3 regions of the Staphylococcus dromedarii genome follow, and region 3 is predicted to be linked to each of the others. Evidence: riboswitches for the same ligand, from Rfam matches in the RefSeq annotation. Region 3 holds a riboswitch; each other region holds the start of a gene.
The links. A riboswitch is a leader RNA that binds a small molecule or an ion and turns the genes downstream of it on or off. The one in region 3 is predicted to bind S-adenosylmethionine.

Region 1 (5,003 bases), 390 kb from region 3:
TTGTTGAATTTCAATGGTTTTGCATCTGTTTCTTTACGGATTGTGTCTGTTACTTTGTTCGCAACATTTTCTTCGTATAAGATGTATTTCGCACCAGTTTCATTGATTTCATCTACAATTTTAGTTAATTCTTTTTGTGATGGATCTTCAGCATTCAAGCTTTGAACACCTTTTTGAACGAAACCATAGCGATCTGCTAAGTAACCAAGAGATTCGTGTGATACGAATACTGCATGACCATCATGACCTTCTGTTGCTTTTTCCATTTTGTTATCAAGCTTGTCTAAATCTTTTAATAACTTGTCAGCATTTTCTTTGTATTCTTTTTTGTTTTCTGGGTCACGTTTACTTAAGTCATCACGGATTGCTTTTACAAATTCTTCATCCATATTTGGATCTAACCATACGTGTGGATCGTAACCACCATGGTGATGATGTGCATGACCGTGCTCATCTGACTCATGATCATGTCCTTCTGCTTCATGATCGTGATCTTCACCTTCATGGTCGTGATCATGCTCTTCGCCTTCATCTCCATGTTCATGTTGGTCTGTTAATAATTCTGACTTATCAAGTGACTCCTCAAGAGATAACTTGTGGTCATCTTTTTTAATTGCGCCAGCTACTTTTTTAGCGACTGGGTCTAAATTATCGCCTGTGTATACGAATACATCTGATTTACTTGCGTTAATAATATCTTTTTGTGATGGTTCGAAACTATGTAAGTCCGTACCTTTAGGGTAAATAGATTTTACATCAACGTGTTCCCCACCAATTTGTTCAACAAATGATTGAAGTGGATAAACTGTTGTTGTTACTTTCATTTTGTCGCCTGAGCCTGAAGCTGATTTATTATCTTTATTGTCATCAGACTGACCACATGCTACTAATAACGAGCTTGCAAGTGCTGCCGTCGCTACTACTTTTAAACTTTTCTTCATTTATTGGACGCCTTCCTTCAAATAGTAATCATTACGATTAAAATTATACATGAGACTAGACAAATGTGCAATGACGTTTTTATTAATTTGTCAACTTATTTTATAGCAATAAGATAAAAAAATAGAGTCACTTTAGAAATCCTGTATAGGAAATGACTCCAAAGTGACCCATATATATATATTATTGATATTATTTTTGAATGGCTTCAAAACCACGTTCTAAGTCAGCAATAATATCATTGATATGTTCTATTCCGATAGACAAGCGTATTGTTTCTGGCTCAATACCTGCTGCACGTTGTTCTTCTTCTGTTAATTGTTGATGTGTTGTAGATGCTGGATGAATCACTAGTGACTTCGCATCTCCTACATTTGCGAGTAATGAGAAGAGTTCTAAACCTTCGATGAACTGTTTACCCGCTTCATAACCACCTTTAACGCCAAATGTAAAGATAGACCCTGCCCCTTTTGGTAAATAACGTTGTTTATTTTCATAGTATTCATTTGATTCTAAGCCAGCGTATTTTACCCATGCAACTTGATCATGCGCCTCTAAGTAACGCGCTACTTTTTCAGCATTTTCAACATGGCGTTCAAGGCGAAGTGATAACGTCTCCAATCCTTGTGTTAATAAAAAGGCATTGAACGGTGACAAGGCTGCACCTGTATCACGTAAGAGTGTTGTACGGATTTTGAAAGCTAACGCCGCTTCACCAAAAGCATCTTTGAATACAAGACCGTGGTATGACGGATCTGGTTCTGTTAATCCTGGGAACTTGCCATTATCCCAGTCAAAGTTACCGGCATCTACAATAACACCACCCATAGACGTGCCATGTCCACCAATAAATTTTGTAGCGGAGTGGACAACAATATTCGCACCATGTTCAATTGGACGGAATAAATAAGGAGAGGCAAATGTATTATCCACGATTAACACAATACCATGTTGTTTTGTCACAGACGCTAGGGCATCAAAGTCATCAATGTTACCCTCTGGATTACCGATTGTTTCTACAAAAAGACCTTTTGTATTCGGACGAATCGCCGCTTCAATATTCTCCGTTTTTGTTGTATCAACTAATGTCACTTCGATACCAAACTTAGGAAGTGTATGACTGAATAACGTATGTGTTCCACCATATAACTTATCACTCGCAACGATATGATCTCCGTTTTGTGCAACAGCTTGAATTGCATATGTAATAGCGGCCATACCTGATGCCACAGCGACACCTGCCACACCACCTTCTAATTCAGCAACACGTGTTTCTAACACAGCAGTCGTTGGGTTCGTTAATCGTGTATAAATGTTCCCAACTTCTTCTAAACCAAAGAGGCGTCCCGCATGTCCTGTATCGTCAAATGTAAATGATGTCGTTTGATAAATGGGTAATGCACGTGAATGAGTCGTCGCATCCACCTCTTGTCCTGCATGTAATTGTAATGTTTCAAACTCAAATGATTCTGTCATTCTTATTCCCTCCTCAATAAAATAAAAAGCACACAGAGACATCTCAACGTGTATCAAGATATCCCTGTGTGCATCTATAGATATAATCTTTATTTGATCAAACCATAAAGCCTTATCTCTCAGGTTTATGTACCTGCAGGAATTAGCACCTAACTAAATAGGTTGCCTGGTTTCATAGGGCCTGTCCCTTCACCAATCTTGATAAGAAATATTCATTGTAATGTGTTGCTTTTAAGTGTAAAGCTATAATATATCAGAAAATTTCGAAAGTCAACCGGTGACACTTAATTTCTGATCAATCTCTTCCACTTTTAAACCGAAAATCATTCCACATATATCGCGTGACTCATAGATTGCGTTTCAGCATACGTCGGAATATGAATGACTCGTTGATTGAGTGATCCTCGATATGCAAGATTTGGACGATATAATTTCTGAACAAACATCCCATCTACAAGGACATCAACTTCTTGTAAAAGGGCTGTGCGTTCATCATTTTGATGCCATAAATATTCCAGTTGATAACCTGTCCATACCCAAATATCTTTCGTACGACCAAAACATTCACGGAACGCCCGAATCAGCGGTGCAATGACAGCTAAGTTACAAAATGGTTCACCGCCGAGTATACTCAATCCTGAGATATACGATGGGGTACATGCTTCCATTACTTCGGATATAATTTCATCCGTAAAAGGTTCACCATAGCGAAAATGTTGGGCTGCGACATTATAACAGCCTGGACAGTGAAAAGGGCAGCCCGATACATACAAGCTACAGCGAACCCCTTCTCCATCCACAAAACTATGCGTTTCTATTTTTGCGATATAACCAGACCCTTGAATGACTGATCCCAGCTTCATGACTTGGGCACCTTCATATGTTTGACACGTGCACAAATTTCTTTATGGCGTCCTTCAATCGTTGGGCGCTGTACCGGGTTTCCAAGGTAGCCACACGTTCTCTTCACAACATCCACTGTTTCGGGATTCTGATTGCCACAATTTGGGCAGCGATAACCCGTATCTGTCGTATCAAAGTCACCTTCAAAGCCACAGTCATAACAGTGATCAATTGGAATATTCGTTCCTAAATAGCTCACACGATCATATGAATAGTCCCATACCGCTTCCAACGCCTTTTTATTATGGTCCAACTTCGGATATTCACAATAATGGATATAACCGCCACTCGCATAATGCGGATAGTCTTGTTCAAAGTCCAATTTTTCAAAAGGCGTCACATCTTTACGCACATCATAATGGAAAGAATTTTGATAATAACCTTTTTCCGTTACATCTGGAATTGACCCAAATTTCTCGTGATCAATACGGCAAAAGCGATCGGTCAATGATTCACTCGGTGTACTGTAAATACTAAACCAAACGTCATGCTTTTCTGTCCAAACATGTTGATAGTCACGCATCGCCTTTAAAATATCAATTGTAAATGCTTTGGCCTCTGGATTCGTCTCCCAATCAGGTCCATAGAAAACAGTCGCCACTTCATAAAGTCCAATATACCCCATAGAAATCGTTGCACGTTGATGCTTAAAAAGCGTAAATACCTCATCCTGTTCTTCCAAACGATATTTAAATGCGCCATGCTTATATAATATTGGTGCATTATTCGGTTCTGCTTGTTTCACACGTTCAATACGAAATGCAAGCGCATCATGTAACACCGCCATGCGCTCATTAAAAATGGTCCAGAAACGGTCCTTGTCACCCTTCGATTCAAGCGCAATACGTGGTAAATTCAACGTGACAACCCCTAAGTTACAACGACCACTATTCTCATATTCTCCTTGTTCATTTTGCCAAGCGGGTAAGAATGATCGACATCCCATTGGCGCTTTAAAGTCCCCTAAAAGTTCAACCGTTTTATCATAATTCAAAATATCCGGATACATCCGTTTCATCGAACATTCTAACGCCAATTGTTTCACATCATAGTTTGGATCTGTTGGGGCAAAATTCACACCCTTTTTAATAGAAAAAACAAGTTTTGGGAAAATAGCTGTAATACGATCTTTTCCCAATCCTTTAATACGTGTTTGTAGGATCGCTTGTTGAATTTTTCGACTCATCTCATCCGTCCCTAATCCAAAACCAAATGTCACAAATGGCGTTTGCCCATTAGATGTATAAAGTGTGTTCACTTCATACTCCAGACTCTCAATCGCTTCAAAAATATCTTGTGTGACTTGTTCATCTACATAGCGCTCAACATCTTCTTCACGAACATATTTCTTCGCTGTCGCACGGTGTTTTCGTTCATTATGTATAGCATACACACCTAGTACCTCGTCAATACGGTCAATCGTACAGCCACCATATTGACTACTAGAGACGTTAGCAATAATTTGAACAAGTTGTGCAGCTGCTGTTTGAATGGATTTAGGTGATGTAACATGCGCATTTCCGATTTGAAAACCATTTTCCAACATGTCTTTCGCATCAATTAAGCAACAATTCGTAAGCGGTTGAAAAGGATGATAGTCCAGATCATGAAAGTGAATCTCTCCAGCTTGATGTGCCAAAGCAACATGTTGTGGTAATATGTGCGTTAACCCATAAGACTTCGAT
Region 2 (5,003 bases), 1.0 Mb from region 3:
CTAAGTGAACATTACCTGCTGATTCGATTTTATATTTTTTATTTTTCTTTTCAGTCTCTAAGTATGGTGTGTGTTGGAAGAAATTTGCATCGATTTCACCTGCATCTAACAATTTGTTAGGTGTTGTGTAGTCATTGATCACTTTTACTTCTAAATCATAACCTTTATCTTTTAATAGTGCTTTGGCTTCTTCAAGAATTTCTGCATGAGGCGCAGGAGATGCTGCAACAACAATTTTCTTATCTTCTTTTGACGTCTCTTTTTGTTGACCACATGCTGTTAAAATGACAGCAAATGCAAATAATAATAGTGTGAATATTCTTAATCTTTTCATTGAAATCCCCCTTTCTCCTTCATCCCACTCTGAAATGAGTGATAAAAAAAGACGGGGTCACGCTGTGCCTTTTACACAGTGTGCTCCCATCTTATTATTTAATTCTCAAAGTAAGTAACCTTATTCTGCTGGAGTTACTGCACCATCATATTTCTTATTGATAAAGTCTTTGATGTCTTTAGATTGTAAAACTTCAATTAATGCTTTGATTTTCGCATCATCTTTATGTCCTTCTTGAACTGCAATTAGGTTTGCATAAGGATTGTCTTTGCCGTTTTCAACTGCGATAGAGTCTTTTTGCGGGTTTAACTTTTGCTCAATTGCATAGTTAGAGTTGATAATAACCGCGTCACCTTCGTTGTTTTGGTAAGTTTTTGGTAAGAACTCTGCCGCTTGTTTGTTGTTGAACTTAATGTCTTTTTTGTTTTCTACAATGTCATCAAAAGTAGCATCTTGAATCTTAACGCCATCTTTGATTTTGATTAATCCTTCATCCACGAAGAATTTAAGAAAACGACCTTGTTCAGCTGGGTTGTTAGAAACGAAAACTTCTGCTCCATCTGGTAAGTCTTTTAAGCTTTTATATTTTTGAGAATAGACAGCCATTGGTTCTAAGTGAACATTACCTACTGATTCAATTTTGTATTTTTTGTCTTTCTTTTCAGTTTCTAAATATGGTGTATGTTGGAAGAAGTTTGCATCGATTTCACCTGCATCTAACAATTTGTTAGGTGTTGTGTAGTCATTGATTACTTTTACCTCTAAGTCATAACCTTTATCTTTTAATAATGGTTTAGCTTCTTCAAGGATTTCTGCATGAGGTGCTGGAGATGCACCTACAACAACTTTCTTATCATTTTTGTCTTCTTTGTTACCACATGCAGCAAGTGCTACTGCTAAAACAAGAACTAATGCAATGGATAAAATTCTTTTCATAATTATATGCTCCTTTTAAAAAATTATCGTTTATCTATTTTATTTGTAAACCAATCCCCTAAGAATTGAATTACAAAAACGATGATCAAGATTAAGATAGTTGAAACTAAGATAACGTCATTTTGGTTACGTGTAAAACCAGTTAAGTAAGCTAAGTTACCTAAACCACCGGCACCGATAACACCGGCAACTGCTGTAGATCCTACAAGTGCAATGGCTGTTACGGTAATACCTGAAATCAATGCTGGCAATGATTCTGGAATTAAAACTTTCAAAATCACTGTCCAAGTATTTGACCCCATTGAACGTGCTGCTTCGATAACACCTTTATCAATTTCTTTAAGTGCAATTTCAACAAGTCGACCGTAGAAAGGTGAAGCACCGATAATTAACGCCGGTAACGCACCCGTTGGACCACTGATTGTTCCGAGAATCAAGCTTGTAAATGGAATTAAAAGCAAGATTAAAATGATGAACGGAATAGCACGGAATAAGTTTACAAAGAATGATACGATGCTATAAAATACACGACCAACCTTCGACTTACTCTTAGATGTTAAGAATAAGATAATACCTAAAACTAAACCTAGTACAAATGAAAATACCGTTGAAATCACAGTCATATAAAGTGTTTCATACGTTGCAATCCAAACTTCTGGCCAACGAATATTTGGCATTGTGATCATCTCATTTAAGATTTCACTAAAACTCTTACCCATGTTTAATCACCTCAACTAGAATGTTTTGCAACTCTAAATCATGTTGTAAATGATTAAAGTTTTCCTGTGAAATAGCTGGGATATGTAGGAGTAAAAATCCTGCTGCACCCGTTTTTGCTTGTTTGATATTGCCTTCTAAAATATTCACAGTGACATTATGTTTTCTTGCGATATATGAAACGACTGGTTGCGTCGTATTTTCACCAGAGAATGTTAACTTGATGACCCTGTCACCTGTTTCAAGTGGTAATGCATTCGCAATACTTTCGAAGTCATGTTCTGGTTGCAAGTCTTCTTGAACAAATCGACGTGTCACTTGATGTTGTGGGTTTTCAAAAACTTCTGATACTTTCCCTTCTTCAATGACACGGCCATTTTCCATCACGGCAACTTCATCACATACACGACGAATCACGTGCATTTCATGTGTGATGATAATAATTGTGAGGTTTTGTTCTTTCTTCAACTGTAGTAATAAATCTAAAATCTCATCAGTGGTTTGTGGATCTAGCGCACTTGTCGCTTCGTCACACAATAGCACTTCTGGATCATTTGCTAATGCTCGAGCAATCCCAACACGCTGTTTTTGACCACCTGACAATTCTGATGGATATGCATGTTCACGGCCGGCCAAACCAACGCGTTCTACTAATGACTTCGCTTTTTCTACGGCTTCCGCTTTAGGGACACCTGCAATTTCTAATGGGAACTTAATATTATCTAAAACAGTTCGTGACCATAATAAATTGAAATGTTGGAAAATCATGCTTACTTTTTGTCTCTTTTGGCGTAATGCTTGTTTGCTTAATTCAACGATATTATCGCCACCAATGATGACGTCGCCCGATGTCGGTGTCTCTAGGTAGTTAAAAAGCCTTACAAGCGTACTTTTACCTGCCCCAGAGAATCCAATAATGCCATAAATCGTTCCTTTATCAATATTTAAATTGACATGATCGACTGCAGTGACAGATTTGGATTTGCTTTCATATTTCTTTACAATATTTTTCAGCTCAATCATATTGCTCCTCCTTGTGCTAAGCATCTCTTACGCCAAATAAAAATTGCCTTCTCTTTTGAAATGAAAGAGAAGGCAATTTATAAGGTACCTTTCTCTCATCTTCAAAAGTTTGTTACAACTTTATGTGACTTGGCACCATTTCTATTACTAGACGGTTGCCGGGCTTCACAGGGCACATCCCTCCACCACTCGTGATAAGAGTTTTCTGAATATTGAATTGTTTAAATCATACCACCGCAATCAAGATTCGTCAATAACTTTTTTTATTTTTTCTAACAAAAAAGGTACTGACTGAAATGCATAGAGCCTTTCAACCTCTTGATCTTTTTTCATGATCAGTAAAACAGGTACTGACATAATCTTATTTTCTTGATTAAATTCTGGATAAAAATTTAAATTCACCTTCGTTAACGGTAACGCCAAAATCTTATTGGCAATATCTAACATGTGTTCAGAAACTTTGCATGTCCCACACATGCTTGTATATCCAAAAATGAGATGAACTTCTTCATCAAAGTGTTCTGTCAGCACCTCATCTTGTGTGTGATTCTGTGTCATCTTGTACAACCTCTCACCTTGTTATTCTAGGTTGAGAGTAGCACCTTATACAAAGTTATGCTACTATATCGGCTTCTTTATATACAAAAATCCGGAATGAAATTGTGATTCACATTTTCATTCCGGAAATTTAGTATTATTATTCGCCAATCATTTCTTCGTAAGCAGCTGCATCCATTAATGCGTCTAACTCACTTTCGTCTGATAATTCAACTTTAACCATCCATGCATTTTCGTATGGTGATTCGTTAACAGCTTCTGGCTCATCTTCTAAGCTTTCGTTAACTTCAACAACTTTACCTGATACTGGTGAATAAAGTTCAGAAACTGTTTTTACAGATTCTACGCTACCGAATGTATCGCCTTCTGTTACTTCATCGTCAACTTCTGGAAGCTCAACGAATACGATATCGCCTAATTCATTTTGTGCGAAATCAGTAATACCGATAAGTGCTGTATTACCTTCCACTTTTACCCATTCATGTTCTTTTGAATATTTTAAATTACTTGGCACTGCCACTTGAATCCCCTCCAATTGTTAATGTTACATTCATTCTGACACATTGCTGAATATCTATCAACTATTTTCTTACAGCCACGTTTCTCGATAAGTTTCTTCTTTGAATCCAACAGTCACTTTATCTCCAGAAACTGCCAATGGTCGTTTCACTAACATACCATCTGTTGCTAGCAATTCTAACATTTCATCGTCTGACATCTCTGGAAGTTTATCTTTTAAATTTAACTCACGATATTTTGCACCGTGTGTATTAAATAATTTTTTAACTTCTATTCCCGTAGATGCTACAATTTTTTCAAATTCTTCTTTCGTAGGGTTAAGCTGTACAATATCAATTGGTTCAAAGCTCACACCTTGCTCTGTTAAAAACTTAGCGGCCTTTTTACAAGTTGTACAATTTTTGTATTGATAAAACTTTATCATAAACATACCTCCTGTATTCACTTAACTCAAATATAACAAACATTTAAAAATATTGCTCTTTTTTATAAAAAAATTATTATTTAACACTTTATAAATTACGTCATCTTATACAGCAAGCAGTTGCAATTTGAATGACTTCCCTTTTTAATTTCGATATAATGAGCTTACGAAAGAATAAGAGGAGGCATTTTTCATGCAAGCTATTAAAGATATGTCACAATTCAATGAAGTGATCCAAAGTGCAGAACCAGTCATCGTAAAATTCGAAGCAGGCTGGTGCCCTGACTGTAAAGTAATGGATATGTGGATTGATCCAATCGTTAAAAAATATAATGAGTATACTTGGTACGTTGTAGATCGTGACGAAGTTGAAGAAGCAGCAACAAAACATGATGTTATGGGTATTCCAAGTATTTTAATTTTCCAAAATGGTGAGAAGCTACACCACTTACATTCTGCAAATGCTAAAACACCAGAACAAGTTGAATCATT
Region 3 (5,003 bases):
CTACGTGATGTAACAGGTACGGTTAACTCAATTCCGTTAATTGCATCTTCTATTATGAGTAAGAAGATTGCTGCCGGTGCAGATGCGATTGTATTAGATGTTAAAACAGGTAACGGTGCATTCATGAAAACAGTTGAAGATGCAGAACAGTTAGCAAATGCTATGGTAAAAATTGGTAACCAAGTTGGCCGTAACACAATGGCGATTATTTCTGACATGAGTCAACCACTTGGTCGTGCCATTGGTAATGCACTTGAATTAAAAGAAGCGATTGACACATTAAAAGGTGAAGGACCAGAAGACTTAACAGAATTAGTCTTAACACTTGGTTCACAAATGGTCGTATTAGCTGAAAAAGCTGAGACTTTAGATGAAGCACGCGAAATGTTAAAAGGCGTGATCAATAATGGTAAAGCACTTGAGAAATTCAAAGTGTTCTTAAGCAATCAAGGTGGCGATGCATCTGTAGTGGATGATCCATCTAAGTTACCAACAGCACAATACACATTTGAATTACCAGCAAAACAATCTGGTGTTGTATCTGAAATGATCGCAAATGAAATTGGTATTGCGTCTATGATGTTAGGTGCAGGTCGTCAAACAAAAGAAGATACGATTGACTTAGCTGTTGGTCTTGTATTAAACAAAAAAGTCGGTGACAAAGTTGAAGAGGGCGAGTCACTCTTAACCATTTATGCGAACCAAGAAGATGTTGAACAAGTGAAAGAAAAATTATATGATAATATCACAATTAGTGATCATGGAGAAACACCTACATTGATTCACGAGATTATTACGAAATAAAGGATTGAGTATCATGAAATGGATAAGTCGACAACTGTTAGCAATCTTATTTACGGGAGCGGGATATTTACACTTTAAGAGAGAACGTAATTTCAGAAATATTGTACCGCACTATTTACCGTTCAAAAAAGAGATTGTTTGGATAACAGGTGTGATGGAATTGATCTTTGGTATTGGCTTAGCTATAAGAAAACCTGGCTACTGGTTTAAACATGCAATCATTGCATTTTTATGGGCGGTACTTCCAGCAAATATTTATATGGCACGTCATAAACTACCATTGGGTGATAAAGAATTACCTCAATCTGTTTTATATGGTCGACTCCCATTACAATTTGTCTTAATGACATGGATACGAAAACTATAATGATATAAAAAACACGGATGCACATGCACCCGTGTTTTTTTATGATTTTTAACCTATCCCTCACCAAAGACATCGTGCCATTGATCACGTTTATCTAAAAAGGCTTGAGCAATTTCTTTTGCGCCTTCTAATGAGTGAGAAGCTGCCCAACCACATTGTACTTCGTTGCATGCGGGTACTTCTGTGGCATTAAGGACATCTTGAACTGTCTTTTCAATAATGTTTAACACATCTTCATAATCGTCATGGTTGATGAATGATACATAAAAACCAGTTTGGCATCCCATAGGGCTTAAATCTACCACTTTGTCTGAATGGTTACGAATATTTTCGGCCATCAAATGTTCTAATGAGTGGAGCCCAGGCATCTCCATGTGCTCTTTGTTTGGTTGCTTAAAGCGAATATCATATTTATGAATTTCATCCCCGTTGTTACCTGTCATTTTACCGGCTAGGCGGATATAAGGAGCAACCACTTTTGTATGATCTAAGTTAAAACTTTCAACATTCATTTTTGGCATCGTCATAACGCCTCCTTTTTAGTTTATGGTTATTTTATCATATTCATTAAAAAGTGACAGGGGTGTGAATTGAATAATCTAACCATTTACCTGTACCTCCTTTGTTTAAAGGTTGAGAGTAGCGGGTATTATTAATTTTGTAAAGATTTTAGAAAATATTGAAAAAATAGCATGACAAATGGTAACAAATCCGATAGAATGAGTAATAATTAAATATAATTTATCAAGAGTGGTGGAGGGAATTGGCCCAGTGAAACCCTGCAACCTCATCGGAGACGATAAAGGTGCTAAATCCAACAGCAACATGGCTGACAGATAAATGACGTGGACAAGATATTATCAACTTTGTACATATCGCACTTGATAAATAGAGCGTTATTACAAAGTTGATATTTTTTTGAAAGGAGCTTTTTTCATTGATTACAGTAAAACAACAGATCCTAGACTATATAGATAACCATAGGCTGAATTATTTGGACATGAGTCATCAAATACATGAACGCCCAGAATTAGGCAATGAAGAATTATTTGCTTCACGATTATTAATTGATCATTTAAAGCAACATGATTTTGAAGTAACACGAGATATCGCTGGTCATGCGACAGGCTTTATCGCAACTTACCAATCTGAGAAACCAGGCCCAAGAATTGGCTTTTTAGCTGAGTATGATGCATTACCAGGTCTTGGTCACGCTTGTGGTCACAATATTATTGGGACAGCGAGTGTGTTAGCGGGTATCGCTTTAAAACAAGTGGTCGATGAGATTGGTGGTACAGTCGTAGTGTATGGTTGTCCAGCAGAAGAAGGTGGCGAAAATGGCTCTGCAAAAGCATCTTATGTGAAAGAAGGACTCATTGATGTTGATGTGGCATTAATGATTCATCCGGGTAATGAAACCTATCCAACGATTCATACATTAGCCGTTGATGTATTAGATATAAAATTCTTCGGACGTAGTGCACATGCTTCAGAAAATGCATATGAAGCACGCAATGCGCTAGATGCAATGCTCAGTTTCTTTAATGGTGTGGCACAATTACGTCAACATATTCAACCTTCTGAACGTGTTCATGGCGTGATATTAGATGGTGGTAAGGCTGCGAATATTATTCCTGACTTTACTCATGCGCGTTTCTATACAAGGGGGACAACGCGTAAGTCCTTGGACATCTTAACGGAGCGTGTGCATGACATTGCTAAAGGGGCGGCATTACAAACAGGCTGTAATTACGAATTTGGTCCAATTCAAAATGGTGTAAATGAGTTTATTAAATCTCCATTATTAGATAAATTATTCGAAAAGTATGCCACAGAACTTGGAGAAGAAGTCAGTCACGATGACTTTGGATTTGGTTCAACAGATACAGGTAACGTGAGTCATGTCGTGCCTACGATTCATCCTCATGTAAAAATAGGACCTCGTAGTTTAGTGGGACACACACATCGTTTTAGAGAAGCAGCAGCAAGTCCAATGGGCGACAAGGCGTTAATTAAAGGGGCAAAAATTATTGCGTTGATGGGCGCGAAGTTAATTCAAGATCCAGCGCAACTCGAGAAAATACAACAAGAACATCAATTGTTAAGGGAGCATTTATTATGACCAATGTAAAAAATAGTCATTCATATTTAACAATGGCTGAGTTGTATTCTAATGATGTCGTATACTCATCTCGACCTTCATATATTTCTAATCCATGGTTAGAACCAGATGAACACCAATCAAACTTCTTGTCAGCGAGAGAACTGCTCATCGCTAACATGCCAGTCATCGTACACGAAGCAAGTGTGACAGATAAGTTAGCACAATTATTTGAATTGGTTCATCGCAGTATTCCAGATAATTTATATTATTTTAAAGACCAATCTTCATATGAGTCACTATTACAACGTTTAACCTTAGAAGAAGACCGAAAAATTTATTTCCAATATGTGCATGGTGAAGATATTGTACCAGCAGATAAGTATGCGATGAATAAGCAAACGTTTATTGATTTGAACAATAAATCCAAAATACCAGAATGGACTAATGGTAAGTATTTACCAAAGCGTGAAGTCGTGCCATTTAAAGCGTTTGAAGATGCGGTACGTGAATGGGAACTACCCGTTGTCATTAAGCCGGGTGATGATCTACCGACAGCCGGTGGATATGGTGTCATGATTTGCTATACGCAAGAAGAACTTGAAAAGGCAATTGAACGTGTGAAAAAGGCTGAAGCAGCTACGGACACATTGATTATTGAACAGTGCATTGATGTGGTGGATAATTATTGCGTGCAGTTTGCCAAACATCCAGACAAAGGTATTCTTTATCTTGGAGCGGCAAAACAATTGACGAATGCGTATGGTTTTTATCAAGGAAATATCAACGCACAACATGTACCACAAACGGTCATTGATGCAGGACGTGCATTGATGGAAAGAGCAGTTGAAGAAGGCTTTATCGGTGTGGCAGGATTTGATTTGTTGGAAGACGCAGATGGTGAAGTATATGCGATTGATTTAAACTATCGACAAAATGGCTCTACAAGTATGTTGTTATTGGCTGATTGTTTAGAAGGTGACTATCATAAGTTTTACAGCTATGTCGCAAATGGAGATAATGAGCGTTTTCATGAAGCAATTAAAACATTCATTAAAAAAGGTGTTCTTTTCCCATTATCATACTATGATGGTGACTGGTATACAGATCAACATGTAGATTCACGTTTTGGTTGTATTTGGCATGCAGAAAGTGAAGCGGATATTGAAGAATATGAACAGGAATTTCTGGAGGCAGCAGGACTTAAGAACTAACGAGTATGTCATTATGTTGAGTAGATAGAAATGCCGGCTGAATTGTGGATGTACTTTTCATCATTTCGTCCTGTCAGTGTTCGAGCAACAGGGGTTACGGCAGAATTTTGCAATTCGATAAAATCCAAAAGTGATTCTACCTTGTTGTTTCGATACTGCTCAAACCCAAAGTGCGCCTCTCACAATCTCGTGCTGTCAGTGTTCGATAAGCAGAATTCTCAGCAGAACTTCACAGTTCTTCAAAATCTGAGAAACGATTTTGATCGCTGCTTGAGTTCTGTTCAAATTCTAAGCGCTTCTCTTACAACCTCGTTCACCTATGTTATCTGTATAAAGTATGTTATAGTCTAACTAAATAGGGACGTCATCAAGCTATCGTTTTTTTATTTAGATAGCTACATCGTTGGAGTGATGAAAGAAGACTTCGACACATTGACGGAATCATCGGTGTCATTTATAGTCGATGATGAGAATTTACAAGTGGAGGGCTATCGCATGACTTATAAAAGCGAACGTT

Region 1: linked by a shared signal. The riboswitch ahead of MUA88_RS10500 (O-acetylhomoserine aminocarboxypropyltransferase/cysteine synthase family protein) and the one ahead of MUA88_RS08565 (M20 family metallopeptidase) in region 3 are both predicted to bind S-adenosylmethionine.
Region 2: linked by a shared signal. The riboswitch ahead of MUA88_RS02615 (methionine ABC transporter ATP-binding protein) and the one ahead of MUA88_RS08565 (M20 family metallopeptidase) in region 3 are both predicted to bind S-adenosylmethionine.

What each region holds. Positions count from the first base shown of each region.
Region 1 is NZ_CP094718.1:2,110,044-2,115,046, forward strand. Features, by position in the region: gene adcA (zinc ABC transporter substrate-binding lipoprotein AdcA) at 1-941, opposite strand, end outside; gene MUA88_RS10500 (O-acetylhomoserine aminocarboxypropyltransferase/cysteine synthase family protein) at 1,132-2,415, opposite strand; SAM riboswitch class I at 2,525-2,623, opposite strand; gene nrdG (anaerobic ribonucleoside-triphosphate reductase activating protein) at 2,739-3,278, opposite strand; gene nrdD (anaerobic ribonucleoside-triphosphate reductase) at 3,275-5,003, opposite strand, start outside.
Region 2 is NZ_CP094718.1:527,789-532,791, reverse strand. Features, by position in the region: partial or broken gene MUA88_RS02630 (MetQ/NlpA family ABC transporter substrate-binding protein) at 1-334, opposite strand, end outside; gene MUA88_RS02625 (MetQ/NlpA family ABC transporter substrate-binding protein) at 455-1,270, opposite strand; gene MUA88_RS02620 (methionine ABC transporter permease) at 1,294-1,989, opposite strand; gene MUA88_RS02615 (methionine ABC transporter ATP-binding protein) at 1,982-3,010, opposite strand; SAM riboswitch class I at 3,103-3,211, opposite strand; gene MUA88_RS02610 (thioredoxin family protein) at 3,251-3,568, opposite strand; gene gcvH (glycine cleavage system protein GcvH) at 3,708-4,088, opposite strand; gene MUA88_RS02600 (arsenate reductase family protein) at 4,158-4,511, opposite strand; gene MUA88_RS02595 (thioredoxin family protein) at 4,705-5,003, shown strand, end outside.
Region 3 is NZ_CP094718.1:1,721,863-1,726,865, reverse strand. Features, by position in the region: gene MUA88_RS08580 (pyrimidine-nucleoside phosphorylase) at 1-804, shown strand, start outside; gene MUA88_RS08575 (DoxX family protein) at 818-1,171, shown strand; gene MUA88_RS08570 (S-ribosylhomocysteine lyase) at 1,225-1,692, opposite strand; SAM riboswitch class I at 1,910-2,014, shown strand; gene MUA88_RS08565 (M20 family metallopeptidase) at 2,112-3,293, shown strand; gene ldmS (L-aspartate--L-methionine ligase LdmS) at 3,290-4,486, shown strand; gene MUA88_RS08555 (DUF2750 domain-containing protein) at 4,982-5,003, shown strand, end outside.